One region of the Otoolea muris genome, then DNA from elsewhere that is predicted to be linked to it. Evidence: predicted binding sites of a transcription regulator. Region 1 holds the regulator's gene; each other region holds the start of a gene.
The links. Region 1 encodes HrcA, which represses chaperone genes, less so after heat shock. Its sites were predicted from a motif close to TGTTAGCACTCNNNNNNNNNGAGTGCTAACA; they were not measured.
Positions count from the first base shown of each region.

Region 1 (10,840 bases):
GCAGAAGGAAGTTCCCCCGCCTGATTGTATCCGTTATTCCACTGCATACACCTCGACAGACTGAACCCCGTAGGCCAGGGCCTCTTCGTGGGTCGGAAAATAGATGTCAAGGCGGTTGCCGACGATCGTGGAGCCGATATCTTCTACGGTATAGACCACATCGCCGATCATCAGTTTGGTTCCAAGAGGATATTTCGTGATATCAGCCGAGATCGTATGGTTCGCTTGCGGAACGGTTCCGGAATAGGTGAGAGCCGTCCCATTCGGACAGCACTGCGTGCATGTGCAGTACGCAGTCGTCTCGAAAATCCCCAGGAGAGCGCCGCGCTTTGCCGTATCGTCAGCTTTTCCCTTGGAGCCCGGCCCGGCATCCCCGGCCGGCCCCGAACCAGCGGCGACAACAGTGACAGCAGCTTCCTTTTTCGTATATCGGAAAGAACCGTATAAGCGCACTCTGCCCTCGTCGGTTTCAGCATAGGCTTCAATTATAAAGGATTGCCCTTTGAGCTTGTCCCAGTCAACCTGATAGGAGAATGCATGTTTTCCATTCGCAGCAGAATTTGTTAAGTCAGTACGGTATTGGTCTGCAGTCACTTTTACAAGTTCTTGCGGTTCCTTACTTCCGTCTGTGTATACACAGAGGACGACAGGAACGCTCTTGTCAGGATGCTCCGCATCGACCGCCCATCCGCTGATAACCGACTCCCCTGCTTCCGACAGCGCCCCGTCCACAGAGGCAAAGGAGGAGAAGGCGGCAACCAGTACAAAACAGACAGCCAGAATAACCGCGGATAATCCATGGCTTACTCTTGCTTTCATGATGTTCCTCACAATCCGTTAATTAATAGATACATTACTATTATATTACAAAACTGTTAAATGTCAAGTAAAAGAGGGAAAATGAGGAGATTTTGGGCTGCCTTTACAAATTAAAATCAGCAAAATCCGCAAAAATCAAAAAAACAGGTTGACAAACGCACGGCCAAGTAATATAGTATCAATTGTAGATGTTAGCACTCCACATGAATGAGTGCTAACAAAAGCAAAGCACCCGGCATTCCCCCGTTCAGCGTCTTCTGTCAGAGCTGAACAGGCCAGCGCGCAGCAGGAAGGCCGGCGAAGGAAGAAAGGATGTGCGGCGCATGGGGCTGGACGGGAGAAAGATACGGATACTGAAGGCCATTATCCAGACTTACCTCGAGACGGGCGAGCCGGTTGGTTCCAGGACCATATCAAAATACTCGGATTTGCAGCTCAGCTCGGCGACGATCCGGAATGAGATGTCGGATCTGGAGGAGATGGGGTACATCATGCAGCCTCATACCTCGGCGGGGCGGATTCCGTCTGACAAGGGATACCGCTTCTATGTGGATCAGCTCATTCAGGAGAAGGAGCATGAAGTGGCGCAGACGCGCGACATGGTGATCCAGCGCGTGGACCGGGTGGAGCTTCTTTTAAAACAGCTCGCAAGGCTCCTGGCGGTGAATACCAATTACGCCACGCTGATCAGCGGTCCGCAGTACCGCCGGACGAAGCTGAAATTCATCCAGCTTTCCAGGGTGGAGGCGGGAAAGCTTTTGATTGTGACGGTCCTGGAAGGGAACATCATCAAAAATTCCATTGCCCGCCTGGACGCGGAGCTTACGGACGAGGATATCCTGAATCTGAATATCCTCTTAAACAACAGCCTGATCGGCCTGACGATAGAGCAGATCAACCTGGATGTGATCAGCCGGATGAAGGAGCAGGCAGGCCCGAGGTGCGAGGTGGTGGATCTGGTCCTGAATGAGGTGGCGGAGGCCATCCGGGCCAACGAGGAGGATCTGCAGATTTATACCGAGGGCGCGACGAATATTTTTAAATATCCGGAACTGAGCGACGGAGAGCGGGCCAGCCAGCTACTGGGCACGCTGGAGCAGAAGGAAATTTTAAAGGAGCTTTTGTCAAATGACGCGGATCCGGAGAAGAAGAACGGAATTCAGGTTTATATTGGAAATGAGACGCCGGTGCAGTCCATGAAGGACTGCAGCGTGGTAACCGCCAATTATGAACTGGGCGGGGGCCTGCGGGGCACGATCGGGATCATAGGCCCCAAGCGGATGGATTATGACAAGGTGGTATCAACCCTTCGGTCGCTAATGAGCCAACTGGAGGATACATTTAATCAGGAAGAAAGGTGATTTGCAAAGTGAGCGAAGAGATGAAGGATAGAGAGACAAACGCAGGCGGGCCGGAAGAGGCGCAGACGCGGCGCACGGAAGAAGAGCCGGGCAGAGAGAAGGCCTGCGGGACGCGGACAGAGGACGCGGAAAACGACGGACTGGAAAAGGAGCAAACGGCGGCAAAAGGAGCTGAAGGCGCAGACGCGCAGGGCTGTCAGGAGGACGATCCGGAAGCGGATTCGCAGGGCGGCCCGGAGACAGGAAAGAAAAAAGGATTTTTTTCCAAAAAGAAGGATAAAAAGGACGAACAGATCGAGGAGCTGACGGATCGCTTAAAGCGCTCCATGGCGGAGTTTGACAATTACCGTAAGAGGACAGAGAAGGAAAAATCCGCGATGTACGAGATCGGCGCCAAGGATATCATCGAGAAGCTGCTCCCGGTGGTCGATAATTTCGAGCGCGGGCTGGCGGCCGTTCCGGAGGGGGAGAAGACGGTCTTCGCTGACGGAATGGATATGATTTACCGCCAGCTCATGAAGATGCTGGAGGATGCCGGCGTAAAGCCTATCGAGGCGGCCGGCCAGCCCTTTGACCCCAATTTCCACAACGCGGTGATGCATGTGGAGGATGAGAGCCTGGGGGAGAACATCATTGCAGAGGAGTTTCAGAAAGGTTACCTCTACCGCGACAGCGTGATACGGCACAGTATGGTAAAGGTGGCCAATTAACATAATTATTTTATATAACACGATTATCACGAATGTTTCAGATCCAGGAGGAAAAAGACGATGAGTAAGATTATTGGTATTGATTTAGGTACGACAAACAGTTGTGTGGCAGTGATGGAAGGCGGCAAGCCGGTGGTGATCGCCAACACGGAGGGCGTGAGGACCACGCCGTCGATCGTGGCTTTCACAAAGACAGGAGAGAGGCTGGTCGGCGAGCCGGCGAAGCGCCAGGCGGTTACGAACGCGGAGAAGACCATTTCCTCGATCAAGAGGCATGTGGGAACGGATTATAAGGTCAGCATTGACGACAAGAAATATACGCCGCAGGAGATCTCGGCCATGATTCTGCAGAAGCTTAAGGCGGACGCAGAGAGCTACCTGGGCGAGAAGGTGACCGAGGCGGTTATCACGGTTCCGGCGTACTTTAACGACGCGCAGCGCCAGGCGACCAAGGACGCGGGCAAGATCGCGGGCCTGGATGTAAAGCGTATCATCAACGAGCCCACGGCCGCGGCTCTGGCTTACGGCCTGGACAATGAAAAAGAGCAGAAGATCATGGTATACGACTTGGGCGGCGGCACCTTTGATGTCTCCATCATCGAGATCGGCGACGGCGTGATCGAGGTTCTGGCCACAAACGGCGATACCCGTCTGGGCGGCGACGACTTTGACAACCGCATTACCCAGTGGATGATCGATGAGTTTAAGAAGAATGAGGGCACGGATCTCTCAGGCGACAAGATGGCGCTCCAGAGGCTTAAGGAAGCGGCGGAAAAGGCGAAAAAGGAGCTGTCCTCCGCCACGACCACGAACATCAACCTTCCGTTTATCACCGCCACGAGCGAAGGGCCGAAGCACCTGGATATGAACTTAAGCCGCGCGAAGTTTGACGAGCTGACAAGGGATCTGATCGAGCGGACCGCGATCCCGGTGCAGAATGCGTTAAAGGACGCGGGGATTACCGCTTCCGAGCTCGGCAAGGTGCTGTTAGTCGGCGGATCCACCCGTATGCTCTCCGCGCAGGAGAAGGTAAAGCAGCTCACCGGACACGAGCCCAGTAAATCCTTAAACCCGGACGAGTGCGTGGCCATCGGCGCGGCGATACAGGGCGGCAAGCTGGCAGGCGACGCGGGCGCAGGCGATATCCTGCTTCTGGACGTTACCCCGCTGTCCTTATCCATTGAAACCATGGGCGGCGTTGCGACGCGCCTGATTGAGAGAAATACCACGATCCCGACCAAGAAGAGCCAGATCTTCTCCACAGCGGCTGACAACCAGACGGCGGTTGATATCCACGTGGTACAGGGCGAGAGACAGTTTGCAAAGGACAATAAGACGCTCGGAAACTTCCGCCTGGACGGCATCCTTCCGGCCAGAAGAGGCGTTCCGCAGATTGAGGTTACCTTTGATATCGACGCCAACGGCATTGTAAACGTATCCGCAAAGGATCTGGGAACCGGAAAGGAGCAGCATATCACGATTACCTCCGGCTCCAATATGTCCGACTCGGATATCGAGAAGGCCGTGAAAGAGGCGGCGGAGTACGAGGCGCAGGATAAGAAGAGAAAGGAAGCCATTGACGCCAGGAACGAGGCGGATTCCATGGTCTTCCAGACCGAGAAGGCCATGGAGGACGCGGGCGATAAGATTGACGCGGCCGACAAGGCGGCGGTAGAGGCGGATTTAAACGCCCTTAAGGAAGCGATCAACAAGGCCCCTGTGGATCAGATGACAGACGCGCAGGTTGAGGAGATCAAGGCAGGCCGCGAGAAGCTGATGTCCAGCGCGCAGGCTCTGTTTGCCAAGGTATACGAGGCGGCGCAGGCAGGAGCCGCCGGCGCCCAGGGCGGCCCGCAGCCGGGACCGGATATGGGAAGCGCCCCGCAGGATGACAATGTGGTTGACGGGGACTTCAAAGAAGTGTAAAATACGAAAGATGTAAAAAACTGCGGGGCGCGGCTTAAAAACGGCGCCCCGCGGATAAGGAAAGACGTGATGGGGATTGGGCGCTGGCCCAAGCCCCTTTACGGGCGTTTAGGAAGGAAGACCTGACATGGCAGAAAGCAAGAGAGATTATTATGAGGTGCTGGGCGTTTCCAGGGATGCGGACGATGCGGCCCTGAAAAAGGCGTACAGGAGCCTGGCTAAAAAATATCATCCCGACGCCAATCCAGGGGATCAGGCGGCTGCAGATAAGTTTAAGGAGGCGTCCGAAGCCTACGCCGTACTCAGCGACGCGGAGAAGAGAAGGCAGTATGACCAGTTCGGCCATGCGGCGTTTGACGGCGGCGCAGGCGGCGCGGGCGGCTTTGGCGGCTTCGATTTCAGCGGGGCTGACATGGGCGACATATTCGGCGACATATTCGGCGATCTGTTCGGCGGCGGCCGCAGCCGGGGAGGGCGTGGAAACGGCCCCGTGCGCGGCGCGAATGTGCGCACCAGCGTGCGCATCACCTTTGAGGAGGCCATTTTCGGCTGTGAGAAGGAGCTGACCTTAAACTTAAAGGAATCCTGCGATAAATGCGGCGGAACCGGGGCAAAATCAGGGACGCAGCCCCAGACCTGCCCGAAATGTAACGGAAAAGGCAAGATCATGTACACCCAGCAGTCCTTTTTCGGGCAGATCCAGAATGTCCAGACCTGCCCGGACTGCTCGGGAACCGGAAAGATCATCAAGGAAAAGTGCCCGGACTGCTACGGCACGGGCTTCGTGACCAGAAGAAAGACGATCAAAGTCACGATCCCGCCCGGAATCGACAACGGCCAGAGCCTGCGCGACCGCGGCAACGGCGAGCCGGGACTCAACGGAGGCGAGCGGGGCGATCTGCTCGTGGAGGTGGTGGTATCTCCGCATCCAGTCTTCAAGAGACAGGATACGAGCATCTATTCCACGGTTCCGATCTCTTTTGCAAAAGCGGCGCTGGGCGGCCCCATCCGCATCAGGACCGTGGACGGCGAAGTGGAGTACGAGGTAAAAGCCGGCACGCAGACCGATACGAGGGTGCGCTTAAAGGGTAAGGGCGTGCCGTCGCTGCGCAATCGGAATGTGCGGGGCGATCATTTTGTGACGCTGGTGGTGCAGGTTCCGGAGCGGATGAACGAGGAGCAGAAGGAGGCCCTGCGGCGCTTTGACGACGCGATGAACGGGATCGCGCCGGAGGGGGAGAAGGAAAAGCAGCACAGGAAGGGCAAGTTCAAGGATATCTTTAAATAGGAACCGGAATGCGGCGGCCGGGAGGAGACGGCCCGGGCGGCTGCGGGGAAACGGCAGTTTTATGGAATACGCCGCGGTTTTGGAGTCCAGGATGGAATCGGAGCCGCGGTTATTTCTAAATTTTTATAAAATCATGAAGGAGGATACAAGATGTCAAAGTATGCAGGGACAAAGACCGAGCGGAACCTGATGGCGGCTTTTGCGGGGGAATCACAGGCGCGCAATAAGTATACATATTTTGCATCCAAGGCCAAAAAGGAAGGCTTTGAGCAGATATCGGCCCTGTTTCTGAAGACGGCGGATAATGAGAAGGAGCATGCCAAGATGTGGTTTAAGGAATTAAACGGCATCGGCGATACGGCCGCGAACCTGGCTGCCGCTGCGGACGGGGAGAATTATGAGTGGACGGATATGTATGAGGGCTTTGCGAAGACAGCGGAGGAAGAGGGCTTTAAGGAGCTGGCGGAGAAATTCCGCCTGGTAGCGGCGATCGAGAAACACCACGAGGAGCGCTACAGGGCCCTGCTTAAGAATGTGGAGACGGCCGAGGTTTTTGCCAAGAGCGAGGTGAAAGTCTGGGAGTGCCGCAACTGCGGGCATATTGTGGTGGGGGAGAAAGCGCCTGAGGTCTGCCCGACCTGCGCGCATCCGCAGAGTTATTTTGAGGTGCATGCGGAGAATTACTGATAAGGCGCGGTTTAACCAGGCGGGGATTGTGACAGATGTACTGCCTGTGGATAATCGCAAGAGGGGCCGCCGGAAAACGGCGGCCTTTTTCCTTATATGATTCTTTCAGAAGCTCGGTATGTCTATGCGCGGCCGCCTGCTGAAAGAGCGCAGGTACGCGGTCATTTTGACGAAAGCCGCGGTTGTATCAAGCGGCCGCAGGATGCGCTCAGGAAAGTGGTATTTCTTTCCGGAGTATGGGTTTCAGGCCGGGGACAATATGTATCGCGTAAAATCTCCGGGCGGCTACAGCGTTTGCTACGTGGGGGAGGGGAGAGAGGTTGATCTGTATTATGCCCCGGAAGACCCGAAGATATTCTATGTCCCGGCCATGCAGAAGCACGTGAAGCGCTGGGCGGCGCTTTTATGCGGCGTGGGGATTTTGTGGCCCCTGCCCGGCCTGGTTGCCCCGCAGATTCGGGCGCTGTTCTGTTTTTTGGAAGAGACGGGATAAGGAACTGTCACGAAATAAATTAGCCATTCGGCTTGTCTAAATGCCCATCTGCCGCATCGAAAAATCTTGACGCTGCCCGCTACGCCTGCGATTTTCTTCTTTGCAGATGAACATTTATCCAGCGCTGTCTGGCTAATCTATTTTGTGACAGTTCCTAAGGGGGACGCAGCCAAAAGGCGGCGCTGCGGCCCGGGCATTGGCAGAGAGGCAGGCTGTCAGGCGCAGGTTTTTGGGGGATGTGTATGAAATATATGGTTTACGCTTTAAGAGATGTGCTCAGAAATTCGTTTAATCCGCACGGCAGGCTTTCCAGGGCAGGCTACTGGTGGGCATGGCTGGCCATTTTTGTAATCAACGTGATTCTGGACATTGTCAAAAACACTCTGTATGGAGCGGGGATTCTACATATGTACCGGTTCGTTGCGCGCGGGAGCCTTCTGTGGAAAATCGCCGTATTTTTTCCCATGCTGTTTGCGGCGGTCAGGAGATATCATGATTGTGGAAAACCGGGCTGGCTGGCGGTTCTGATTGACGTGTCGGGAGGGATCTGCGCCGTGTCAGGTTTTGTGGTTGGAATGATAACCGTGCTGTTTTTTGTCTTCTCAGCCGGCGTTTCGGTCAATATGGCCGGCTTTTTAGGGCTTATGGCCTTTAGCGTCCTCTTCCTCCTGGCAGGGATTACTCTTTGTATCCTCAATATCGTATTTCTGGCGCGTCCCTCGGATCCCCGGGAAAATGTTTACGGGAAACCGGAACCGTTTTATCATTTCGCCAGAGGGGAAGAGGATTTTGAAGAAGATTAATGAAACCATAACCGCCAAAAGTAACAGTTCAGACGGGGCGTCTTTCTGCCTGTCTGCGCCGGACAAGAAGCGCCGGATGCCTATCCAATGGGGAATCTGAACTGTTACCGCTAAAATATAAAATTTTCGGAAACTGCTGTTTTACACTTGAAAAAGCGGCGCAGATATGGTACAGTAAAACCAGTTTCCGGACAGGAGACCATTCTTATTTTCTAAATTTCTGAATCATTCAGCGTATGATTCACGCCGGTTTCGGCAAGATTTCGACAAACAAAAATTTGTAACAGGTAATGGCTTTTCACAGATCGCAGCGGGCGGGTAGCAGTTCAGATAACCCTGAACTGTTATGTGGGCGGTTTTCTTTTGGATATGCATTCCGCTTCTATAGAGGGCAGTTCCATGCTTTTGAATCCCTGTGGGAAAATGGAACCGCCTGGAGGCCCAAAACGGCCGCCGTGATTTCGGCCTTACCAGGACAGGGTACATGCAGATGTGCTTCCGATGTACTCGCGGAGAAAGGGAGGGAGAAGAACGATAAGAAAATGCAGGACAGCGCAGGCCGCGGCTTGGGCCGCTCTGGGGCTTATGCTGTGTGTCTCAAAGACCGCGCGGGCGGGGGAGGGGAATGAGATTGGCTATATGGTGTTCTTTGTGGACGCAGAGGATCATGCCACGAAGATTTTCAACACGCAGCGGGGTTCGGTTTTGGACGGGACGGCTCTTTCGGTATCATTTCCGGAACGGATGATAGGAAGCGACGGGCATATCTGGAATTCCAGGGAGTCCTCGCCGCAGGAGTTTCTCGTCACGCAGGACGGAGTACATAAGTATTATGTCGAATATGAGCAGGGGGAGGCGGTAAAGGAGGCGCCGGATCCGGAGGATGCGCAGCGCGCCAGGCTGGAGCTCTGGGTGAAAAAGGCGTGGGAGGCTGAGTGCGCAGTAATGGGCAGGAATCCGGAGGAGAACCGGAATCCGGCCGTGGTTGTGGGGAATGCGGCTGAAAATGACAAAAGGCTCCGGAACCTGATTTCTGCGGTGCAGGATACGGGATGGCACTATTTTTTCCTGATCGGGAAGGATTACACGCCGGATACGCTGCGGATCGGAACGGATTTTGACGCGGTTTATTCGGCTGTGCAGGAGGATGTGTTTACGCTTGGCGGCTGCCGCTATGAGGTGTGCCGCGTGGGGGTAAAGCGCAGGTGGGATCCGGATGCGTGCGCCCACCGCTGGACAAAGATATCACAGACGCCGGGCGGGTGTCTGGAATATGGGGAAGAGAACTGGAGGTGCGGACAATGTGAAGCTGAGGAGAAGACGTTTCTGCCTGCCCTGGGCCATCTGGACGGGAACGGGGATTCTCTCTGCGATCAGTGCGGGGCGCGCGCCTTCTCCCAGGAAGCGGGAAGCCGGATTGCTGCCGTTTTAGACACAGGGACGGGGGAACGGCCGCTTTCCTTTACATGTATCGACGAGGATTACCGGGGAACCGGGCATATGCTGTATCTGGCGGATGAGACGCTTTCGATGGAAAGCCTTGGCGTTTCGCAGGAGTGGTTTGAGAGCGCGGATTACAACGGATCCTTTGTCCGGCAATATTTAAATCTGGGGTTTGGAAACAGCATTTCCCTGTCAGGGGCGCTTTTGCCTGTCCTGCGCGGCGACGGGGACGGCGTGGGGGATCTCGCGATCCTCCTGTCCGAGGAGGAGGCCGCGCATTATCAGCTTTTGGGGCGGATTGCTCCGGCAGGCGGCAGATGGGCTCTCCGGACCGCGGCCGGGGATGGCGCCGGGATGAGAACCGTCGCGCCGGACGGGAGCATTGAGACGCGCCCTGTTGAAGGTCTGGGCGCGTCAGGCTGCGGTATACGCCCCGCTGTGCTTCTGGAAGCGCCCAAAGCAGGAGAGGAGGCGCAGAAACGGCGCTGGGCGCTGGGGGATGTGCAGATGAGGCGGATCGGGAAGGAGACGTACCGTTTCCGGTGCGTGGATGAGGATTACAGCGATGCGGGCGACACACATAAGAGTACGGCCCTGTTCCTGTGCGACCGGGTGATCCGCTCGGATATCGACAGGACGGATACCAGCTTAAAGCCGCTTCAGTTTGGAAAAAACAATAATTATAAGGATTCTTACATCCGGGCATGGCTGAATGAAAACAGCCGCGGCTCTGATTTCCAGACGGAAACCGCTTATATCGGGGTCAATACGGCTTATACGGGGGCCAGCGCGGAGGGAGAGTCCTGGCAGCTCTCGGAGCATTCGTTTACAGGCCATGCCATCGGTTTTCAGCTCATGCAGGATCGGATGTTCTGCCTCTCTCTGGAAGAGGCGCTCCGGTACAGGGAGGAGCTGTGGAGTTTTGGGGAGAAGGGAACGGACGGCTGTAAGGGGCAGATAAGCCCTTATTCAAGGGGATATTATCTGAGAACCCCGTTCTATTCGGAGGATACGTCGGGAAATTTCCTCTATACGGATCGGATCTACGCGGTGGATCTGGAAAAGGGAAACATCCATCCCGCGGATACGGACAGTGAAACGTATGGAATCCGCCCGGCGTTTACTCTGCCGCAGGGTTAAGGAGGACAGGAGCGGGAGGCAGAACATCAGAAAGGAGTTTGCAGTGAAACAAAAGAAGAATAAAGGAAAACGCGATGCATGGCTGGCGGCCCTGCTGGCCTCTGCCATGCTTACAGCAGGGACGCTGCCGGCCATTGCGTCTCCGGTCTGTGGGCTTGAAGCTCAGGGGA
Region 1 is NZ_CALPCY010000021.1:63,732-74,571, forward strand. It holds gene NFS31_RS13880 (3D domain-containing protein) at 34-819, opposite strand; gene hrcA (heat-inducible transcriptional repressor HrcA) at 1,143-2,180, shown strand; gene grpE (nucleotide exchange factor GrpE) at 2,201-2,890, shown strand; gene dnaK (molecular chaperone DnaK) at 2,951-4,816, shown strand; gene dnaJ (molecular chaperone DnaJ) at 4,944-6,104, shown strand; gene rbr (rubrerythrin) at 6,255-6,791, shown strand; gene NFS31_RS13910 (hypothetical protein) at 6,910-7,284, shown strand; gene NFS31_RS13915 (DUF805 domain-containing protein) at 7,527-8,087, shown strand; gene NFS31_RS13920 (DUF6273 domain-containing protein) at 8,589-10,670, shown strand; gene NFS31_RS13925 (peptidase A26) at 10,714-10,840, shown strand, end outside.

Region 2 (10,840 bases), on a different contig from region 1:
TCAAAAAAGAGCCTCAAAGCCTGATACAATCATACTCTAATGCTCTTTTTCTTAGCTGGGCTACAAGGATTCGAACCTTGAAATGACGGAGTCAGAGTCCGTTGCCTTACCATTTGGCGATAGCCCAATTTTTAAATCCGCAGCCCTTGCCTGACTGCGGATTTTATTATACCACATTTCTATGATTCGTCAAGTGTTTCAGACCAAAAATATACAAATTTTTTTAAATCTGTAAATCACTCAACGCCGAACCGCTATTACATCATCCCCATGCCAGCGCCCGCCGGAGCTGCCGGAGTCTCTTCCTTGATGTTCGCAACCACAGACTCCGTTGTGAGCAGCGTAGACGCCACGCTGGTCGCGTTCTGCAGGGCGCTTCTTGTCACCTTCGCCGGATCCAGAATGCCTGCCTCTACCATATCCACATACTCTTCCTTGTATGCGTCAAAGCCCATGCCAACCGGGGACTCTTTTACCTTATTGATGATCACCGATCCTTCCAGGCCCGCGTTTGCAACGATGTGGTACAGCGGGGACTCAAGCGCTTTTAAGATAATGCGTCCGCCTGTTCTCTCATCGCCCTCGAGAGTCTCAACCACTTTCTCAACCTCTGCAGCAGCGTGGATATAGGCGGATCCGCCGCCTGCGATGATGCCTTCCTCTACGGCTGCCTTGGCTGCAGATAACGCATCCTCCATGCGCAGCTTCGCTTCCTTCATCTCGGTCTCAGTCGCAGCGCCCACGCGGATTACAGCAACGCCGCCGGATAATTTGGCCAGTCTCTCCTGAAGCTTTTCTTTATCGAAATCAGATGTCGTCTCCTCGATCTGAGCCTTGATCTGGGCAATGCGATCCTCGATCTCCTTCTTGTCGCCGCAGCCATCCACGATGATCGTGTTCTCCTTCTGAACCTTTACGGATTTCGCGCGGCCAAGCTCTGCCAGCGTGGTATCCTTTAAGTCAAGTCCCAGTTCCTCGGAGACAACTGTGCCGCCTGTGAGGATAGCGATATCCTTTAACATCTCTTTTCTTCTGTCGCCATAGCCCGGCGCTTTTACGCCCACTACGGAGAAGGTTCCTCTTAATTTATTGACAATCAGGGTTGTCAGCGCCTCGCCCTCGATATCCTCTGCAATGATCAGAAGCTTGGCGCCGGACTGAACCACCTGCTCCAGAAGCGGAAGGATCTCCTGAATATTGGCAATCTTCTTATCTGTGATCAGGATGTACGGATCCTCCAGATTGGCCTCCATCTTCTCCATGTCTGTCGCCATATAAGCGGAAACATAGCCGCGGTCAAACTGCATGCCCTCTACCAGATCCAGCTCTGTCTTCATGGTCTTGGACTCTTCGATGGTAATAACGCCGTCCTTTGACACCTTTTCCATCGCGTCAGCCACCATCTGGCCAACCTCGTCGTCAGAAGAGGAAATCGCGGCTACTCTGGCGATATCAGCCTGGCCCTTTACTGCCTTGCTCATCCCCTTGATGGCCTCAAGCGCGGCGTCCGTAGCCTTCTTCATGCCCTTTCTCAGAACAATCGGGTTTGCGCCGGCCGCCAGGTTCTTCATACCCTCATTGATCATCGCCTGTGCGAGCACGGTCGCTGTGGTGGTACCGTCGCCGGCCACATCATTTGTCTTGGTGGCAACTTCCTTCACAAGCTGCGCGCCCATGTTCTCAAACGCATCCTCCAGCTCGATCTCCTTGGCGATCGTAACACCGTCGTTTGTAATAAGCGGAGCGCCGAAGGACTTGTCAAGAACAACATTTCTTCCCTTGGGTCCCAGTGTCACCCTTACTGTATTTGCTAACTGATTTACGCCTGATTCTAATGCTTTTCTTGCCTCTACTCCGAATTTAATCTCCTTTGCCATGGCAAATCACCTCCGATAATTTTTACTCATGCTTTCATCCATGCTATTAATCTTACACAACGGTTTCCGCGGCTGGTTTTATTCGATCACAGCCAAAATATCGCTCTGCTTGACAATCACATATTTCTCTTCGTCCAGCTCAACGTCTGTCCCTGAATATTTGGAGTAGATTACCTTATCGCCGGTCTTCACCTGCATCGTAATCTCCTTGCCGTCTACCACTCCGCCGGGGCCGACTGCGATGACCTCCGCCTGCTGGGGCTTCTCCTTTGCCTGGCCCGGAAGCACGATACCGGATTTCGTCGTCTCCTCTGCGATTAACTGTTTTAAAACAACCTTGTCAAATAACGGCACTAACTTCATTACTGACTCCTCCTTACTGTTTAACTTTATTCCGTTTGCTTTTCTGGCTTGTATTCGCTATGTCCGGCCAACCGTTTCCGGCGCCTGTCTCATTTACAAAACATGTTATATCACGTTTTGTTAGCACTGTCAACCCTTGAGTGCTAATATTTATAAATAATTTACCAATTCGTGCGATTGACCGATTTCCCATCTTGTACGCTGTTTATAAATAACGTATAATTTTATTAAGTGAAACGATAAAAATGGCGGAGATATAATATGTACTACTATTCGACCGTAACGAAATCGTAATGACGCACAGCGCAATCCTCGAAAAAGATGGCCTTGATATTGTCAAAGTACCTTTGTAAGGCCCGGCGAAAATGGCTTCGATTTTCTTGATTTAACACTTCCTGGCGTAAAAATAAATCATCACCTGCAACAGGGATTTTAATGATTTCTTAAAGAATCCCTTTCTTTTTTCCTCAATTCGTATTACAATAACCTTAATTACAGAAAGGAGCTTTTCACTATGGCAAAAAAACATTTTGGCACGATTATCACCCTGGCTGCCATTGCGGGCGCTGCGGCTGCAGGCATTACGTATTTCTTACAATACAAGTCCTTCCACAAGGAGCTGGATGAGGACTTCCACGATTTTGAGGATGATTTTGACGAATTTGACGATACAGATGAAACGAATTCCTCCAGAAATTATGTCTCCCTGAACCCGGAGCACAAGCCGGCGGACGGGGCGTCTGAGGCGGGAGAAACAGAGGACGGCAAGGTAGAGATAACGGATGAGAAGTCCCGCGATGGCGCTCCGGCCGGGGAGCAGGCTCCAGTCCCGTCCGCTACTGTGACCGTTGAGGAAACCGTTGAATAACGGGGGAGGTTCATCATGCAAAGCCTCCTGCGTTCCATGGACCTTTTGGAGATCTTAAAGGAAACTCCCCATAAATGTTCCATTTCGGAGCTTTCTGAGGCCTCCGGTCTTCCTCCGAGCACGATACACCGGATTCTACAGACCTTCTGTGAAAAAAAATATGTGATTCGGGATCAGCAGTCCCATACGTATCAGCTTGGGCCGGCCCTGATCTCCCTCGGCAGGGCCGCGGCCAGCAATATCCGGCTTCAGGACGCCGCCCTTCCCATTTTGAAGCACTTATCCTACGCGACAAGGGAGGACTCTTATCTGATTATCCAGGTGGGCGACAAGGGCCTGGTGCTCGATAAGGTGGACGGCCCTAATCACTTAAAGGTCGTCGAGGAGTTCGGCTATGAGATGGATCTTCACTGCGGCGCTATCCGCAAGGTGCTTCTGGCTTACCAGAGCGATCGGTATATCCGCTATTATCTGGATCACATTCTGGATCGCCCGGAGTCCTTCCCGCAGATCAGCCGGGGAGCCCTGGCGGACGAGCTCACGCACATCCGCGAATGCGGAATCGCCGTATCCCGGGGTGAATATGTCCATGACGCAGTGGGCATCGGCGCGCCGATTTTTGGGCCTGACAACCATGTCAGCGCTTCCCTGGGGATCATCGCCCCCTATACCCGCATCCCGGATGACAGCCATCTGCAAAAGATGCAGGATCAGGTGAAGGAAAGCGCGGCAGAGCTGTCCTACTATATGGGACATACATTTAAACAGGAAGCAAAGACGCGCGGATCCGTGAAAAAAGACAGTGAACAGGGATGACGGCGCGGATCTGTGCAGGAAAAAGTCGCTGTGACTCCGCTTCTATGCGGAAATCACAGCGACTTTTCTCTATCTATCCCAGCCGCCTGGAGCGCGTATGAAACACGCTCTGAAACGGCCGGACATTTTTCAGCGGATTATTTCTGCATCTCCAGAACGTCAGCGAATGCCTGGATGGCTGTGCTGGCCTGGCCGAAATCGCGCATCTGCTGGTCGATACCGAGCTTGATGTGCGGGATATCCGCGTCGTTTAACGCTTTCTTTAAGTACGGATACTCCATCTCCTCCGGATCGCAGAACTGCTGCATGAAGAGAACCAGGCCCTGAGCGCCGCTCTCTTTTACCATGTTGGCTACAAACTCGCCGCGGCGGTTCTCGGCAGACTTCGGATCGTAGAGAAGAACCTCATAGTCGATGTTCGCAAACTGTTTTGCAAGCGCCATCATGGGATCTGCCTCATCCTCCGGAGCGTCGGTGCGGAAGGAACGGCTCTCATGCGCCACATCATCGGCGGCGATGGCAATCTTATTCTCCTCAAAGATCTCAAGCAGCTTCGGATTGTCGCAGATGATACCGGAGGTAACCACCTTGGTTCCCTCCCACTCGCATACCGGGAGCGCTTTCAGCTCTGCGTTGAGCTCGTTCAGCTTCTCTGTGTACTCCGGCTTCTCCATGAAGTAGAATGCCTTGAGGACAGCGGAACGCTTCACAGGCGTGATCACGTCGCAGTGGTCGCTTGCCAGCTTTACGAACTCGCGGCGGGCAGCGCGGCTCTTATTGTAAACCTTGATGGCATCCTGGATCGCCTCATTGGTGATCTCCTTGCCGGAAAGCTTCTCAAGCTCCTTCTTTACATGGTTGTACTGATCCATACAGAACTGAAGGCCAAAGTCCTCAAAACGGTTCTGCGGGTGGGCCAGGAAGATAACGGACATCTTCTCTCCCATGGAAACGCGGAAGTTCTGGCTCATCGGGCGCAGCGTGTCGCAGATGGTGGGCGTGATCACACCGTCCAGGCCGTCCATCGTGCCGTCTAACATCATCTCCAGAGCGAGCTGGGCGATGGTGCAGTAGAAGGTCGCGCAGTATTCCTTGGCGCGGCTGATCGTCTTGTTGTTGGAGCCCCAGATCCCCATGGGAACCATGCCGGCGGCATAAACCAGCTCCTCGGGCGCGTAGTACGGAAGAACGCCGACTACCTTTTTGCCCTGCGCTTTATATTCGGCAAGCAGCTTTTTGGGGCTGGCTGCTTTTACTTTAAATTCGTCTAATAATGCGTTGATACTCATTTGATTATGCCTCCTTTGCCTGCTTATTTGCTTCCATTGCCTCTACAAGGCCCTGTACGCGGGTCTCATACTGTGCGGCATTGAAGTTACGCGGGTCAGCCTGGTCGCCGTCAAAGCCTGCGCACGGAACGCCTAAGTCGTCCGTAAAGCGGCGCTGCATCTCAGCCATATATCCGCTCCAGGGCTTACAGCTTCTGTTGTAGTGAACCAGAACGCCGTCTACCTTATTGTCACGGCAGATGCCTTCACGCCAGTCAACGCCCTGCTCGATGCAGACAGAGTTGGGGGCCTTGTAGTACGCGCGGGCCATCTCGTCCATATTGTTGTAAACAAAACCAAAGGCCGGCGCATATACAACGGCGGTAACGTTTACGCCGTGCTCCTTCAGAGGCTTAAAGAGAGCCGGAAGCTTCGGCCAGCAGGGAATACCCTCGAACATCACGCGGTATTTCTCCGGGAACGGAGTGGTCGTCTCGCCGTTCTTTACCGTCTCCTCCAGATCTTTTGCCAGAAGCTCAAACGCCTCGGCAGCTTCCACTCTGGCGCGGGCTGTAACAACGTCGGCCATATGGTTGAACAAGTCAAAACCGCTGTAGGGGGCGGGCTTATACTGCAGGTAATCGCAGACCTTTAACCATGCCTTCGCGGTACGGTTCGCGTTTGCGCATGCCTGCTCAAACTTCTTCTCATCAAATTTCTTTCCTGTCAGCTTCTCTAACTGCTTGATCGCCTGATCAAACTGGGCGCGCACGTATCTCACGTTCTCGTCGTCCACTTCTACGGTGTTGTTGTAGGGGATGTCAATCATGATCAGCGGGATATTGTGCATACGGGCGATATTCTCATACCACTTTGTCATGCAGTTGCAGATGTTGTTGCAGCAGAGCACGAAATCCGGCTGCGGGATCTGCATCTGGCGGATCGGGGAAATAGCCTCTAAGCGGCGCTCTTTCTCCGGGCCGTCCGGCATGGCGTTGATCTCATTCAAGTCGTCCAGGACGATATACGGGGTCTGTGTCTTCGGATCCTTTTTCGGCTTTCCTGTCTCGGGATCCATCACAACCTTTCCTTCCGCATCCTTTAACGGTCTTCCTGTGCTCGGATCGATCACATACTCGCCTGTCTCGGGATCGAACTTTCTGGCCGCGCGCTTGCCGTCCGCATAGGCAAGGCTGATACGCGCATATCCGCAGATATCGTTGTCATATCCCAGATCCTCGGCGGCCTGGCAGAGAATCTCGCCGTAACGGTTTGCAGCGATACCAGCCGCCTGATTCTCCGGATACATCACGTGAAGATCAAACGCCGCCGCAAGCTCGCACGGGAACTTGGAAGAGGACCAGCCTACTAATTCGCCTCTCTTTTTGGCTTCGCGCGCCTCTGTGTGGACGTCGTCTACGACCTTACGGAGTGCGAGAACGCCAGGACTAACTTGTTTTGCCATAATAATTATCCTCCATTCTTTTCTATCGTTACGATTCAGCCCCTGGCTCTAAACGCCAGGCTGAACGGTAGCTTTCTGTCTTTACTTCCTGCGGCTCGCGGCCTGCCATCCCATGAGGGCGGCGCCGAGCGCGCCGTTATACTGTGTAAGCGGGGAGGTCTTGATCGGACATCCGATCTCCTCCTGGAGCGCCTTTACAACGCCTGTATTCTGGGCCACGCCGCCTGTCATCACGACATCCGGCGCCACGCCGATCCGGTGCGCAAGGCCAGTCACACGGTGTGCGACAGAGCGGTGGATCCCGTCTATAATGTCACATTTATCAGTTCCCATGGCAAGCTGGCTGATCACCTCGCTCTCCGCGAAAACCGTACAGGTCGAGCTGATGCCCACCTTTTTCTGGGACATCGCGCCCAGTCTTCCCAAATCTTCTACCTTAACCTCCAGGACGCGCGCCATCACGTCCAGGAACCGCCCGGTCCCGGCCGCGCACTTGTCATTCATCTGGAAATTTGTCATCGCGCCGTTGTCAATGTGGAGCACCTTTACGTCCTGGCCTCCGATGTCAATAACGGTGTGAACATTGGGGAACAGGAACGCCGCCCCCTTTGCATGGCAGGAAAGTTCGCTCATCTGCTTGTCGGCAATGCCGTCCATCAGAGAGGTGCGGCCATAGCCCGTCGCCAGCGTGAACGCCATATCTTCTTTCTTCATGCCCGCTTCGCTCAATACCGCCTCAATGGCTCGCTGCGGGCCGCTGGTTCCGGCGCCGACGTCAATCAGGGATTTTCCGACGATTTCCTGGCCGTCCTTTAAGATAATGCACTTGGACGCAGTCGAGCCGACGTCGATACCTAATGTGTAAATTGCACTCATCGTTTCCTGTATCCTCCATTTCTATGTTATGTACTCAGCTCATATGGACAGTATACCACAATCCCCGGTAAAAGTCGCTGGAAATTGTTCAAAATTCCATAAAAAAAATGATAAGACTATTATTATTTTCAGCTTATCTGCCAAAATATGGCCGCGCATCTGCTGTCCTTATAATGATAAATCGAGCAAAGGTTCCAGCAGCCCTTGCCCGATTCATCCGTAAGTTCCGAAACTTTACGAAATTTCGAGACTTTCTACTATCTACTATCAATCATTTATTCACACAGCAACTTAAATTGGTTACTATACATTCACTTATTGCAGGAATGCCGTCTTACGGCATGTCGTATCTGATAAACGGTTCCTCCGTCCAAAGCTTATTTGCCAAAGGTCTGGAACTCGCGGATGGATCTCGGAGCGATCATCTGATGCATCGGGCAGATGGACTGCGGGTTCTGATATACAGCCTCTGTAAACGCCTGGATATACGGACGAAGATCCGTTACATCCACAATCTCGTCTACCATACCCTTTTCGGTGCAGTATTTCGGACGGGACTTGTCGGTGTACATCTGAATCATCTCGTTCATCTTGCCGATGATCGGGGTCATGTCCTCGCCGGCTTTCTTCGCCTTCACCAGCTTTCTGGAGTACATGGCGTTTGCAGCCGTCTCACCCGGCATTACGTAGTATTCGCATGCGCCGGTGCCGATGGAGAATACGTTAGTATTGTTGCCCTGCGGGCCGCCTAATACATAGTGGGCCGCCGCGCTCGCCTTACGAAGCGTTACCTGTAAGGACGGGAGCTTGGAGTTCTCGATGGAGTAGATTAAGGACTGGCCAAGGCCCAGAAGCTCCGCCTTCTCCGCCTCGTCGCCTACATCGATACCTGTGGTATCCTGCAGCCATACCAGCGGGATCCGGTCACGCGCGCAAAGCGTCACAAACTCATTCATCTTGATTAAGCCCTGACGGTACAGCTTGCCGCCGATACCTACGGAATTCTGCTTGTACTCCGGATAGTTCATGAGCAGGCCCTGTACGTTGGCGATCACACCGACTAAGAGGCCGTTCACCTTCGCAAGGCCGGTTACCATCTCAGGACCATAGCCCTTCTTGTACTCCGCCAGCTCGCTGCCGTCAAAGAGGCGGCCGATTACATCGTACACATCGTAGGGACGCTTCTGGTTCATGGGGATGATGCTGTAAAGATCCTCAGCCGGAAGCAGGGGGGCCTTCGGGGCGTCAACGCGGAAGAACTCTAAATTGTAGGCCGGAAGGTAGCTGATATATTTCTTAATGCCCTCGATTACGCCTACGTCGTTCTGGTATACCTCGCGGAAGAAGCCTGTCTCATCATAGTGGATCGGAACAGAACCCGGAGCCGGAACGTGCTGCTTGCTGTTCTCAATCTGGGCCGCAACGATCTGCTCCGCCGCCTCTTCGTCAATATATCCCTTGGGATTCATACCGCTTAAGATACCAGCGCCGCCGACTGCCATATTGGCGTCCTGATGCGCGATCAGAATGGTCGGGGAAATGCTGTGGTATCCGCCGCCCGCCGGGTTGGTTCCGTAGATGCCTACGATAACCGGGATGCCGAGCTGGTTTAACTCCGAGTTGCGGAAGAACGGGGTGCCGCCGCCGCGGCGGTTCGGATATACTTTATCCTGATTCGGGAACTCAACGCCCGAGCAGTTTAACAGGTATACGAGCGGAAGGTGCATCATCTTCGCTGTGTCAGAGCAGCGCAGAAGGTTTTCCGCCTGGCCCGGAACCCATGCGCCGGCCATCTTCTTGTTGTCAGACGCAACGATCACAGCCCACTTTCCGCCGATGCGGCCAAGGCCGTTTACGATATTCGTGGTGCCGAACTTGTTGTTCTCCGGATTGAACAGGCTGTTCAACGGGCACCATGTGCCGGCGTCGATCAGCGCGTTGATACGCTGCATGGCGGATAACTGTCCGCGCTCGTTTAATTTTTCTTCGGATGTGATACCAGCCGCAAGAACCTTCTCAATTGATGCGTGGATGTCATTCTCTACTGCCTTTAAGCTGTCAGTGTTTTCTGCATTCGGGTTTACCAGCTCCTTACCAACGGTCGGCATGTTCTGGAAATATCCTGGCATTGAATACATATTCATGTCTTCTAATCTCCTATTCTGAATGGCCGCAGCAGGCGGTCCGGCAGCGCCTTTCTGTCTTCGGCTGTCACCGGAACCCTTCCTGCTGCAAATGTCCTGTCCGTGCCCCGCACGCAGCGCCGCGCGCCGGGCCGGACAGATGTGTCGTTACCTTGTCTGATCGTAGCATATCAGACGATCCGGACAGTCCCGTCTGATCAGTCCTTCGGAACCTGGATGAATGCCTGGCCCGGATCGATCTCCTCGCGGATCATGCGGATAACCTCCGGATCCGGAGCGTCCAGCTTCACGGCTCTGGAAACGTCGATGTCAAAGCCTGTATTCTCGATTACATCCTCCGGTGAGGAAGTCTCATAGTAGCCGGCGAGGTACATTCTCTTTGTCTTCTCGTCAAACTTCAGGATGCCGCGATCCGTAACGACCGCCTGCGGTCCGCGGTTGCCCGGAAGGCCGAGTTTCTCACGTCCGCCAGGTCCGTCGATCCAGCCCGGGCTGGTCACATAGTCGATCTTCTGCATGAATCTTCTCTTCTCATGCTGGATCATGATGATGGTGTTGTTAAAGGTTGCGATCGCGTTCGCTCCGCCGGATCCGGTGAAACGCGTCTTCGGCGCATGGTAATCGCCGATACAGGTGGAGTTTACATTTCCGTAGGGGTCGATCTGAGCGCCGCCGATGAAGGCAACGACTCTCTCGTTGTCATGCAGCCAGTCATTGGTCTCAAAGCCGATGAAGCGGATGTTCGGCCACTGGCAGCCGCAGTGCGCCATGAAGCGCAGGTCGCCTACGGAACGCGGAACCTCGATGGGGGAGCAGTCCATGAGGCCGCTCTCAACGATTAAGTTGCACTTGGGCGCAAACAGACGTTTTGCAACGGATGCGCCGATTAACGGAAGTCCTGTTCCAACAATTGCGATATTGTCATTTGTGATGCACTTTGCAAGTGTGATTGCCTGCATCTCTTTGTTTGTATACTTTGTGTAGTCAGCCATGATTAATCCTCCTTGCTTATATCTGTCGCATAGCCGTATCCATCAGATACTTTTAACTTAAGGAGACGGTTCACACCGATCTTCTCAAGGAACTCTGCCTGATCCTTTACGCCGTAAACGTATTCGTTTAAGAATGCCTTGAAGTCCTCCTCCGTCTTGCTGGCTGCGCCG
Region 2 is NZ_CALPCY010000014.1:28,174-39,013, forward strand. It holds tRNA gene NFS31_RS10600 (tRNA-Gln) at 56-127, opposite strand; gene groL (chaperonin GroEL) at 258-1,877, opposite strand; gene NFS31_RS10610 (co-chaperone GroES) at 1,956-2,240, opposite strand; gene NFS31_RS10615 (hypothetical protein) at 2,755-3,108, shown strand; gene NFS31_RS10620 (IclR family transcriptional regulator) at 3,124-3,924, shown strand; gene hgdB ((R)-2-hydroxyglutaryl-CoA dehydratase subunit beta) at 4,062-5,213, opposite strand; gene hgdA ((R)-2-hydroxyglutaryl-CoA dehydratase subunit alpha) at 5,218-6,657, opposite strand; gene hgdC ((R)-2-hydroxyglutaryl-CoA dehydratase activase HgdC) at 6,739-7,533, opposite strand; gene NFS31_RS10640 (acyl-CoA carboxylase subunit beta) at 7,911-9,677, opposite strand; gene gctB (glutaconate CoA-transferase subunit B) at 9,875-10,669, opposite strand; gene gctA (glutaconate CoA-transferase subunit A) at 10,672-10,840, opposite strand, start outside.
Region 2: NFS31_RS10610 (co-chaperone GroES) is a predicted target of HrcA. The motif match lies at 2,359-2,389, and genes of this name have one in related genera.

Region 3 (10,840 bases), on a different contig from region 1:
GTTGTGGTAGCGGAAACTTTCATAGAGGGAGCCGTCCCAGAGACACCGGCTTATGATGTCGCCGTCAATCCCCCTTCCTTGCAGATAGCCCATGGACATTTGTAGCGTAGCGGTTCGTCTCCGGCAGCTCAAAAGGCTTTGGAGAAAGAACATCTGCCGGCTGGGAAAGAAAACGGGATGGACACCCGCCACAGAGAGTCTCCACAGCAGAGAAAAAATCCTGTCCCCGCACCTTTATGAGATAGTCAAGGGCAGTTTTTCCGCCAATGTTCTGGCTGCACCAGTGCCATTTGCCGTTGGAAATCACAAGGCTGTCATGGCTCACAGTGCGATATTCCCTTGGCCTGGACTTCTTTAACTCGCCCGGCTCGTAGGTTTGGAGATAGGAAAGCAAATCCCACTGTTTGGCCTCGGCCACCTGCCCTTTTGTCACTCCGGGCATTGCAAACCCTCCTTCCCATTGTTTATTTTCGGTCAGCAGAGCCTCGGGCCACGTTGACCCGAAGCCTACCGTTCCTCATGAGAAAGCCCGCCTTATCCTTGTGCGGAACCGGCGGGGCCTCCCTAAACTGTTTTATGGTTTCTAAGATAGAGCGGGTCTCTTCCTTCTCATTCCGGGCAGACGGCCCGGCAATGCGGTATTCCGTGGGGATGTCCTCCCGTCCGGTGTAATACTCGATAAACGGCTCGCCGCTCTCGCATAAATAGCCGCCCGGCACGAATCCGCCTATGCCGTTTAAATCAATGTCCCGTCCACCTGCCGTCTCTTTGTCCTTTTCCGTTTTCTGTTTCTCCGTTTCCTTTACGGGAGAATCAGAAGGAGCAGATTTTTCCGGTTGTTTCTGAATTTCCTCCGCCTTAGCCGGTGTCGGTGATTCCTGCACAGGAAAATCCGTCTGCTTTTCCTGCGCAGCCTTTACCGCTTTCACCATATCCGCCAGACTTTGTTTTCCGGATTCTTTTGCGGTATAGCTCTCCGGTGAGGGCGGTACTTTTGCTTTTTCATCAGCCAATACAGATTGCCTCCTTTTCGTGGCATGAAAAAGGGCCCAACCTTTACGGTCAGGCCCGGTCAATGGGAACTGATATAATATTTTTCGCCTCCTTCCGGTCTATATAATAGGAAAAAGGACAGGTCTGGCCTGTCCTTCTTCTGGCAAAGTAAGCAAATGTAGTTGTGCTATGAGACGGAAACAACCTTTTCCTTATATTTAAAACCCTTTAAATCCGGGGCTTTCCGGCTTGTCCACTCGTAAATCCCTCTGATGTGTTCCCATGTTACATCGTGGCTAGGCATACCGCCCGCACGGCCTCCCAGCACCTTTTTTCCCTTTAAATCCTGCCAGGAAAAGTCCTCCTGCGGCGTCCGCCCCACCAGAAAATTTCCGGCCCGCTGGGTGAGCTGGGCGAAATTGACGGCATAGTCGTCCGAGCCCTGCTGATAGACGTAAATGCTGGCCTCTGAGCCCATAAAGCCGATGTCCGCATCGCCGGAGATGAGGGCTGTCATGACCTTATCCGCGCCGGCCCCGTTGACGAGGGTCAAATCGATGCCCTCCTCTTTAAAATATCCGAGCTCAATCGCCGCGTACTGCGGGGCGTAGAAGATCGAGTGGGCCACCTCATTTAAGGTAACCGAAGCCGTCCCGGCGCTGCCACTGCTCTGGCAGCCGGACAGAGAGGCGGCCAGAACGCCGGCCGCCACCAGCACAGAAATCCATTTTTTCATGATACTCTCCCATTATTTCGTTATGTATTAAGATATTAAGGAAAAAAACAGAAGGTGCCTGTTTAAAAGTGGGGAAATCTATGGACTTCAAAACTTTAGTATGTTAAAATATAACATACGGTTGTTTTTTGGGTAATTATGGTTGGATTAAAGAGGTGCGTTACATGAACAAGAAACTCAAGACAGAGGCGGTGGATCACCTGTTTCAGGCGATCCTGACTTTGGAAAGTACGGAGGAATGCTACAGCTTTTTTGAAGATGTCTGCACAGTGAATGAGCTGTTGTCCTTCTCCCAGCGCTATGAGGTGGCAAAGATGCTGCGGGAGAAGAAAACCTACCTGGAGATTGCAGAGAAGACAGGGGCTTCCACAGCGACGATCAGCCGCGTAAACCGTTCCCTGAACTATGGGAACGATGGATACGATATGGTATTTAAGCGCATTACAGAATCAGAGGAGGCGGCGGAGGATGACTGAGGGCTGTTCGGCCTGGATATAATAAAGATAAAAACCGGGGACCAGGAGGTCCTCGGATTTTGAGTTTTAAGGGGATTTTTTTGCATTAGCGGACGAAAGCGCCTGTCTGCGGCGGGATTTTGAGAGTACATTATGATGTACTCTCGGAATCTCTCTGCGCCTGCTTTTGCGGCTGATTTTCCGCCAGATGCACCCAAATTTAATCAACGTACGCTCCACGTACGCCTCATAAATTTGTGCACATCTGACAAAAAATCATCTCACAAAATCAGGCACAGCAAGATTCCGAGAGTACATTATGACAGAAAGGAGAATCATCAGATTATGAAATGGTTATCAAAAAAACAGGGGACGGCAAAGGATTGGATCTGCGATATTCTGGGGGCGCTTCTTCAGGCTTTGGGCGTGTGGTGCTTTGTAGAGCCGTGTAAAATCGCGCCGGGCGGCGCGTCGGGGATCGCGCTTTTAATCAACCACTTAAGCGGGTGGCCGGTGGGAACCCTGTCGCTTTTGATCAATGTGCCGCTGCTTGCAGGCGCTTATTATCTGCTTGATCGGAGGATGGCGAAAAAGACGATACGCACGGTGATCATTATGACAGTCCTGCTTGACATGTGCGTCGCTCCGATTGTTCCGCAGTATGAAGGGGATCGCCTGATCTGTTCCGCTTTCGGAGGAATCTTAGTGGGCGCGGGGATGGCCCTGATCTTTATGAGGGATTCGACCACAGGCGGCGGGGATATCCTTGCAAAGCTCCTTCAGAGGCGCTACCCGTACATGCATACCGGGTATGCAATTATGATCATCGATATGATCATTATCGGCTCTTCGGTTGCCATATTCGGCAATCTGGAATCCGCCCTGTACGGGATTATATCCATGGTCTGCATGACACAGACGATTGACGCCATTCTCTATGGCATGAATAAGGGAACCATGGTCACGATCATTTCCCCGCAGAACCATGAAATATCCAGGGAGATCATGCGGGGGATCGACAGGGGCACGACGTTTTTCAAAACCATCGGGGGATTTAGCGGCGAGGATTCCCGGACGCTGATGTGCGTGGTGGATCGCAAACAGTTCCATATGGTAAAGGAGATCATCGACCGCTGCGATCCGAAAGCATTTGTGATCGTGTCTGAGACAAAGGAGGTATACGGGGAGGGATTTTTAAATGATCCGAGGGAAGAGGCGCAGGAAATATAGACGCGTGCGCCCCGATGCTGTCATGTTTTTTTCTTTTTAGGAGGATTTTCCTCGCGCAGCTGTTCGGCCAAAAGCTCAATCATCTGCTTTTTCAGATAGACGTCGAACGCCAGCTCGCAGATAAAGGCAAAGAGCCGCAGGTATTCCCGATCCTCGTATCCGGCGTCCGCAAAGGTTTCGGAGGCGGCGTGGAATTTGGCCCTGACATCCTCTTTTAAACGCCTGCGCTGCTCCTCTTCGAGAGAAAAAATCTCCTCATACAGAGCGGACAGCTCCGGGACAGAGCCCTTGTCAAAATGGCGTTCGCTGATGGGGGAGAGGAGCTGCTCAATGTCATGGAAGGAGATGACATTTTTAAAATAGTAGATCAGGATCAGCATGATAATGTGGTTTTCTGAGTATTTCTTCTTCACAGGCGGTGGGAAAAGGCGGTTTTTGGCGTAGTTGTTGATCATGGTTTTGGTCAGAACCGTCTCCCCGTCCGCGCGCCCGGAGGCGGATAAGTGGGAATCCATAAATGTGGTTACCTGATCCATGTATAAGTCAATGCCAGGGATATCAGAGGCGTGGATCCGGGTCAGGCTGTCCAGGAAATCCATCAGCTCCTGCAGGCGTTCTTCATTCGTTTTCATCGTTGTTCACCTCATACTTTATTATATAGTTTTGGAAACGGGATGGCAAGCGGATTTATGAGGGGAATTTGTGAAAATGTTGCGGGCCACGTAGTGAGTCGGAAAGAGGACGCCAGAGCCGGCTTCTATATCCAAAAGAACCCCCGCTTCTGCCCGGAGAAAAGCGGGGTTCCGTTGGATATAAGACCTTCCCCTGGCGGCCCTTTCACGCTCAACCACAGCCGGCGTATTTATAGAAACATCCGCCGCTCTATCTGTAAACAGCAAAATTATCAGCACTCAATACATATGAGTGCTGATTTTCTATTGACATCTTCCATAATGCGTATTAGAATATGTAATACGACATACGAACCAAAGCGATTATGATTCTAAATAGAAAAAGGAGTGTGCAACATGGCTGCAAAATCAGGAAGTTTATCAATTAACAGCGAAAATATTTTCCCAATCATCAAAAAATGGCTTTATTCGGATCACGATATTTTTTACAGGGAGCTGATTTCCAATGGCTGCGACGCGATTACGAAGCTGAAAAAGCTGGAGCTGATGGGCGAATATACGAAGCCGGAGGATCTGGAGTACAAGATTCAGGTGACCGTGGATCAGAATGCCAAGACGATTATGGTAGAGGATAACGGTATCGGCATGACGGCGGAAGAAGTGGAAGAGTACATCAATCAGATTGCCTTTTCCGGCGCGCAGGATTTCTTAGAGAAGTATAAGGACAAGGCGAATGAGGATCAGATCATCGGCCATTTCGGGCTGGGCTTTTATTCAGCGTTTATGGTGGCGGACCGGGTGACGATTGATACGCTGTCTTATAAGGAAGATGCAGAGCCGGTACACTGGGAGTCTGAGGGCGGCACGGAGTTTTCCATGGATACGGGCGATAAAGAGCAGAACGGCACGCGGATTACCCTGTATCTGAACGAGGACAGCCATGAATTCTGTAATGAGTACCGCGCCCGCGAGGTGATCCAGAAATACTGCGCTTTCATGCCGGTGGAGATCTTTTTGGCCAACGCTTCCGGAGAGCCGGAGTATGAGACAATTGAGAAGGACGAGCTGACAGACAAGGATAAGGTGATTGAGACCATTATTGAGGAGGCGAAGACCGAGGAGAAGGAGAACGAGGACGGGACGAAGGAGACGGTTGAAGTTTCCCCGAGAAAGGAGAAATATAAGATCGCCAAGCGCCCGGTTGCATTAAACGACATCCATCCGCTGTGGAACAAGCACCCGAATGAGTGCAGCGAGGAGGAGTACCGCGAGTTTTACCGCAAGGTATTCATGGATTACAAGGAGCCGCTTTTCTGGATTCATCTGAATATGGATTATCCGTTTAATTTAAAGGGCATCCTGTATTTCCCGAAGATCAACATGGAGTATGAGAGCATTGAGGGAACGATCAAGCTGTACAACAACCAGGTGTTTATTGCGGATAACATTAAGGAAGTGATTCCGGAGTTCCTGATGCTCTTAAAGGGTGTGATCGACTGTCCGGATCTGCCGCTGAACGTATCCAGGAGCGCGCTGCAGAACGACGGGTTTGTTAAGAAAATATCGGATTATATCACGAAAAAGGTGGCGGATAAGCTGTCCGGCCTGTGCAAGACGGATCGCGAAAACTATGAGAAATACTGGGATGACATTGCTCCGTTTATCAAATTCGGCTGCTTAAAGGATGAGAAGTTCGCTGAGAAGATGGACGAGTATATTATCTTCAAGAATCTGGATGGCAAGTATCTGACCTTAAAGGACTGCGGGGAGCGGGCGAAGGAGGAGAACCATGAGAATAAGATTTTCTATGTGACGGATGAAAAGGAGCAGAGCCAGTACATTAACCTCTTTAAGGAATCCGGCCAGGATGCGGTGATCCTTCCCCACAGCATTGACAGCCCCTTTATCGGCCATCTGGAGCAGAAGCATGAAAATACGAAATTCCTGCGCATTGACGCGGATGTGAATGACACCATGAAGGAGGAGGTAAAGGAGGACGAGCAGGAGGACTTAAAGAAGAAAGAGGAAACCCTGTCCGGCATCTTTAAAAAGGCTCTGGGCAATGACAAGCTTGAGGTTAAGGTGGAGAAGCTAAAAAATGAGTCCCTTTCTTCCATAATCACGGTGTCCGAGGAGACGCGGCGCATGCAGGATATGATGAAGATGTACAATATGTACGGGATGGATCCGTCTGTGTTTGGCGGTAGCGGGCAGGCGCTTGTATTAAATGCCAACAACCATCTGGTTCAGTATATCCTGGAGCACGAGGACGGGGAGAATACGCCAAAGATCTGCGAACAGCTCTACGACCTGGCTCTGTTAAGCCACGGCTCCCTGACGCCGGAGAGGATGAGCGGTTTCATTGCGCGGACGAATGAGATGATGGGCCTGATGCTTTGATGCAGCTATCGTGAACGAGAAAATCATTGGCCGTTCACAATAGGTTTGATACTGTCATGCTGCGGGCGCAGAGAGGACGCAGGTAACCGTTCAGGCCGTCTGAACGGTTACGGCTGCAGAAATCCGGATGGGGGTAAAAGATGGAGGAAATCCGCGCGGAGGAAAGCGGTTATAACGGAAATGAAGATATGGCAGGGCGGTACAGGAGATATGTCCGCAGGATGTGTTCGTGCCTCGGGTGGGCGCTGACAGCCGGTTTGGTAATTTCTACGGGAATCGGACTGATCTTTTCGTACTTTGGACTGGATTATGTGCCGGCCCCTGTGGTGACGCTGATCGGCTACGGCGCGGCGGCCCCTGCGTATTTCATGCTCCTGTCCAGGGTTCCGGCATCGGTTCCTGAAAAGAAAAAGATGCGCCTTCGTAAATTTATCATGTTTTACGTGCTGGCGCAGGGATCGGGGTATGTATGCAGTATTCTGGGCAATCTCATCAATGCGGCGGTCGCCGCGGCGACGGGGCATGATATGTTTCAGATGAACCCGGTCAACAGCATGCTCATGGATCTGGACTGGATCATGATTCTCTATATAACGGTCCTGGGCCCTGTCATTGAGGAATATATTTTCCGGGGATTTCTCTTAAACCGGCTGCGTCCGTTCGGGGAAAAAGCGGCGATCCTCTTTTCAGCCCTGGCGTTCGGGCTGTTTCACGGAAACCTGACGCAGGCGCTTTATGCCGCGGCTATCGGTCTGGTTCTGGGATATGCCGCCGTAAAAACGGCGCGTATGCGCTATAACTGCCTTCTGCATATCTTAATCAACAGCGGCTCCACGCTTCTGGCGCTGAATTTAAACGGCAGCCTGATACGGCAGCTTATTATCAGCGTTGCGACACTGTTTGCCATGGGGGCCTTTATTATCGCCTCGATCGTGATTCTGTGCGTCAACGCGCGGCGCGTTAAGCTGGCGCCGGGAGAATGGCCGGCCGGCGTCGCATACCGGGACTTTGCATCCGCTATGTATGTAAATCCGGGGATGATGTGCTTTATGATTCTGAATGTGATTCTGATTGGGCTTTATTTATTCCTGTAAGGCGGCATGGAAAGGCCCGGATGTGTAATCAAAGAAGCCGGAAAAGGAGGGCTCTTTTTTCCGGCTTCATACATTATCGCGCCATGGATATAATTTCTTCAATGGTATAGTCAGGCTGTTCATATTTTTCTTTCGTGTAATCGCCGGTTCCGCCATGATCAAATTCTTCCAGATATCTGGCCATGCCAATCGGTCCGAGAGCCCTGGTTAATGCCTCGGTTCCCGCCCTTCTGATTTCACTTGGTTTTGTCAGGTTCATGGTCTGTGTCATCATAATATACTTTCAATAAAAACACTCTTTTTCGGATACATTAAAAAGCTTGCCGGCGCCGGCTGAGAATTGATTCAATATCTCTGCGGTTATTGTTATTATACCAGAAAAAGTATGAAATACAAGACCGCTTGACTTTATTCTGAACCGTTACTATAATAAATAGTAATCAAAACTATGTGATATGTATCGCATATCAGGAGGAGTCTTATGGAGTACAGGATTATTGGAGACAGTTGTCTGGATTTGCCGGCGGAGCTGAAAGGGGATCCGCATTTCCGGACAATCCCCCTTACGCTGCAGGTGGGAGAGACTGAGGTAATAGATGATGCGGCCTTTGACCAGGCATCGTTCCTTAGGCTGGTGAAGGAGACGGACGCATGCCCCAAGACGGCCTGCCCGTCGCCGGAGAGCTTTAAGGAGGCGTTTGACTGCGACGCGGACTGGATTTTTGTGATCACCTTATCCAGCCATTTAAGCGGCTCTTATAATTCCGCGGTTCTGGGAAAACGGATTTTTGAGGAGGAGCGCGGGCAGGAGAAGCGGATTGCGGTGATTGATTCCGAGTCGGCCTCCGCCGGGGAGCTGAACATCGCGCTGCGGATCCAGGATCTGTGCGGCCAGGGGCTTTCCTTTGACGAGGTTGTGAAGCAGGCGGAGGAATACCGCGATCATCTGGGCACATACTTTGTGCTGGAATCGCTTGATTATCTGCGCAAAAACGGCAGGCTGACAGGGCTGAAAGCTTTTATTGCGACAACGCTGAATATTAAGCCTGTGATGGCCAGCGATCACGGCGTGATCGTAAAACTCGACCAGGAGAGGGGACTGAATAAAGCCCTCAGCCGCATGGCGAAGATTGCGCTGGAGCGCGGCGGAGATACATCGGCAAAGCGTCTGGTGATCGCGCACTGTAATAACAGGGCGCGGGCCGAGCGGGTGCGCGACGAGCTGCTCGCCAACGCCTCCTTCCGGGATGTGGTGATTACGGACACAGCCGGCGTGGCCACGGTATACGCCGGGGACGGCGGGATCATTGTGACGCTGTAAGACAGTATCGCATTGTTCAGGAATGAAGGCAATACGCCTGGGAATCAACGTGGAATCTGCCTTTTTACTGTAACAGTTCCGGTTGTCTGAACGGTTACTTTTTACATGCTACAATGGAGAATGGATGAGACGAAGAAGATTTAACACGTTATGGCTGCTGCCGCCAGTGATCCTGGCGGCGCTCTTTATATGGGCCGTTGCCGGGCAGCTCAAATACAGGCCGGTGAAAACTTCAGTGACGCGGATATACGGTTCCGGGCAGGGGCCGGAACCGGGAGAAAGCCGCGGACAGGGCAGCGGAAACCGCCCGGGCGGATACGGGACGCCGGAAGGGGAGGCTGATTCACAGGCCGCGCTCCTGCTGTCGGGAGACGTTTTTGCAGGGCATGCGGGCGCGGGTGTTTCCGGCGCTGGAGAGGCATCCGTTGCCGGGAACGGGGAGATGGACGGAGAGAGCCATGACGCGCCGGGAGCCGCCGGGGACGCTCCCGGCGCGGATGAAATCAGCCTTTTATTTGCAGGCGATATCTATCTGTCGGATCATGTGCTGAACGCCTATGATCAGGCGGGCGGCATTGCGGGCGTTCTGGACGAAGGGCTCAGGGATGAGATAGCCGCCGCGGATCTGTTTATCGCGAATCAGGAATTTCCGTTCAGCGACCGCGGCGCGCCGGCGGCGGATAAACAGTTTACGTTCCGGCTTCCGCCCGCGCGCCTTACGGTGCTGGAGCAGATGGGAGTGGATGTCGTGACGCTGGCTAATAACCACACGCTGGATTATGGGCAGGACGCGCTGTTAGACACATGCGCCCTGCTGGACGGGGCGGGGATTGTGCGGATCGGCGCCGGAGCGGATATAGACGAGGCCGCGAAAGCGGAAATTCTGGAGATAAAAGGAAAACGGATCGGTTTTCTGGCCGCCTCAAGGGTGTACCCGGACGGAAGCTGGGCAGCGTCCGGCGCGCGGCCGGGGGTGATGTCCACCTATGACCCGGCGATGCTGCTGGAAGCGATCCGCAGGCTGCGCCCGGACTGTGATTATCTGGTGGTCTATGTACACTGGGGGATCGAGCGCAATACGTCGCCGGAGGCGTACCAGGTCACGATGGGCCGCCAGTACATCGACGCCGGGGCGGATCTGGTGGTGGGCAGCCATCCGCATGTGCTGCAGGGGATCGAGTATTATAAAGGAAAGCCGATCCTCTACAGCCTGGGAAACTTTGTATTCGGCAGCTCCATACCGGAGACGATGCTGGTAAGGGTTGAGCTGGGCGAAGGGACAGGCGCGCTTTCTCTGGTTCCCGCCGTCTCATCCGCGGGCTTTACACGGCAGATGGACGCCGCAAAGCAGGAAGATTTTTTCCGGCGCATGGAGGGGCTGTCCACAGGTGTTCAGATAGAGGGCGGCGCGGTGCTGCCGTCAAACCATTCCCCCTGAAATGCGCCGCTCTCTCGAAGCATCTTCTGGAAGGCGCCCAGAAACGCTTTTTTATCGCGCGTCCAAAGCGGCGCGATCAGGAGATGCTTCGGGCCGTCCCCGCTCAGGCGGTGGATCACAATGTCCGGCGGCAGCAGGCGGATACAGCAGATGAGGAGTTCGATATACTCCCCGCGGGACATGACGGGAAACGGCTTTTCCTCATAAAGCCCGGCCAGCCGCGTCCCCTTAAGCACATGGAGAAGCTGCAGCTTGATCCCGTCGATCCGCGGCATAAATCCGGCTAAGAACTTAACGGTTTCAAGCATCCGCCCCCGATCCTCGCCCGGGAGGCCCAGGATCACATGCACAACCACCGCAAGGCCGGCAGCCTTTAAGCGCCTGGCCGCGTCCGTAAAGCAAGAAAGCGGATACCCCCGCCCAACCGCGGCCGCCGTATCCTCATGGATGGTCTGCAGCCCCAGTTCTACCCAGACAGGCTTCACTGTATTCAGCCGCCCAAGCAGCGCCACCGTCTCATCCGGCAGGCAGTCCGGCCGTG
Region 3 is NZ_CALPCY010000012.1:29,089-39,928, reverse strand. It holds gene NFS31_RS09630 (hypothetical protein) at 65-442, opposite strand; gene NFS31_RS09625 (hypothetical protein) at 465-1,013, opposite strand; partial or broken gene NFS31_RS09620 (ABC transporter substrate-binding protein) at 1,292-1,729, opposite strand; gene NFS31_RS09615 (YerC/YecD family TrpR-related protein) at 1,894-2,205, shown strand; gene NFS31_RS09610 (YitT family protein) at 2,530-3,414, shown strand; gene NFS31_RS09605 (DUF1836 domain-containing protein) at 3,435-4,046, opposite strand; gene htpG (molecular chaperone HtpG) at 4,443-6,446, shown strand; gene NFS31_RS09595 (CPBP family intramembrane glutamic endopeptidase) at 6,587-7,540, shown strand; gene NFS31_RS09590 (hypothetical protein) at 7,614-7,814, opposite strand; gene NFS31_RS09585 (DegV family protein) at 8,022-8,861, shown strand; gene NFS31_RS09580 (CapA family protein) at 8,986-10,299, shown strand; gene mnmL (tRNA modification radical SAM protein MnmL/YtqA) at 10,254-10,840, opposite strand, start outside.
Region 3: htpG (molecular chaperone HtpG) is a predicted target of HrcA. The motif match lies at 4,317-4,347, and genes of this name have one in related genera.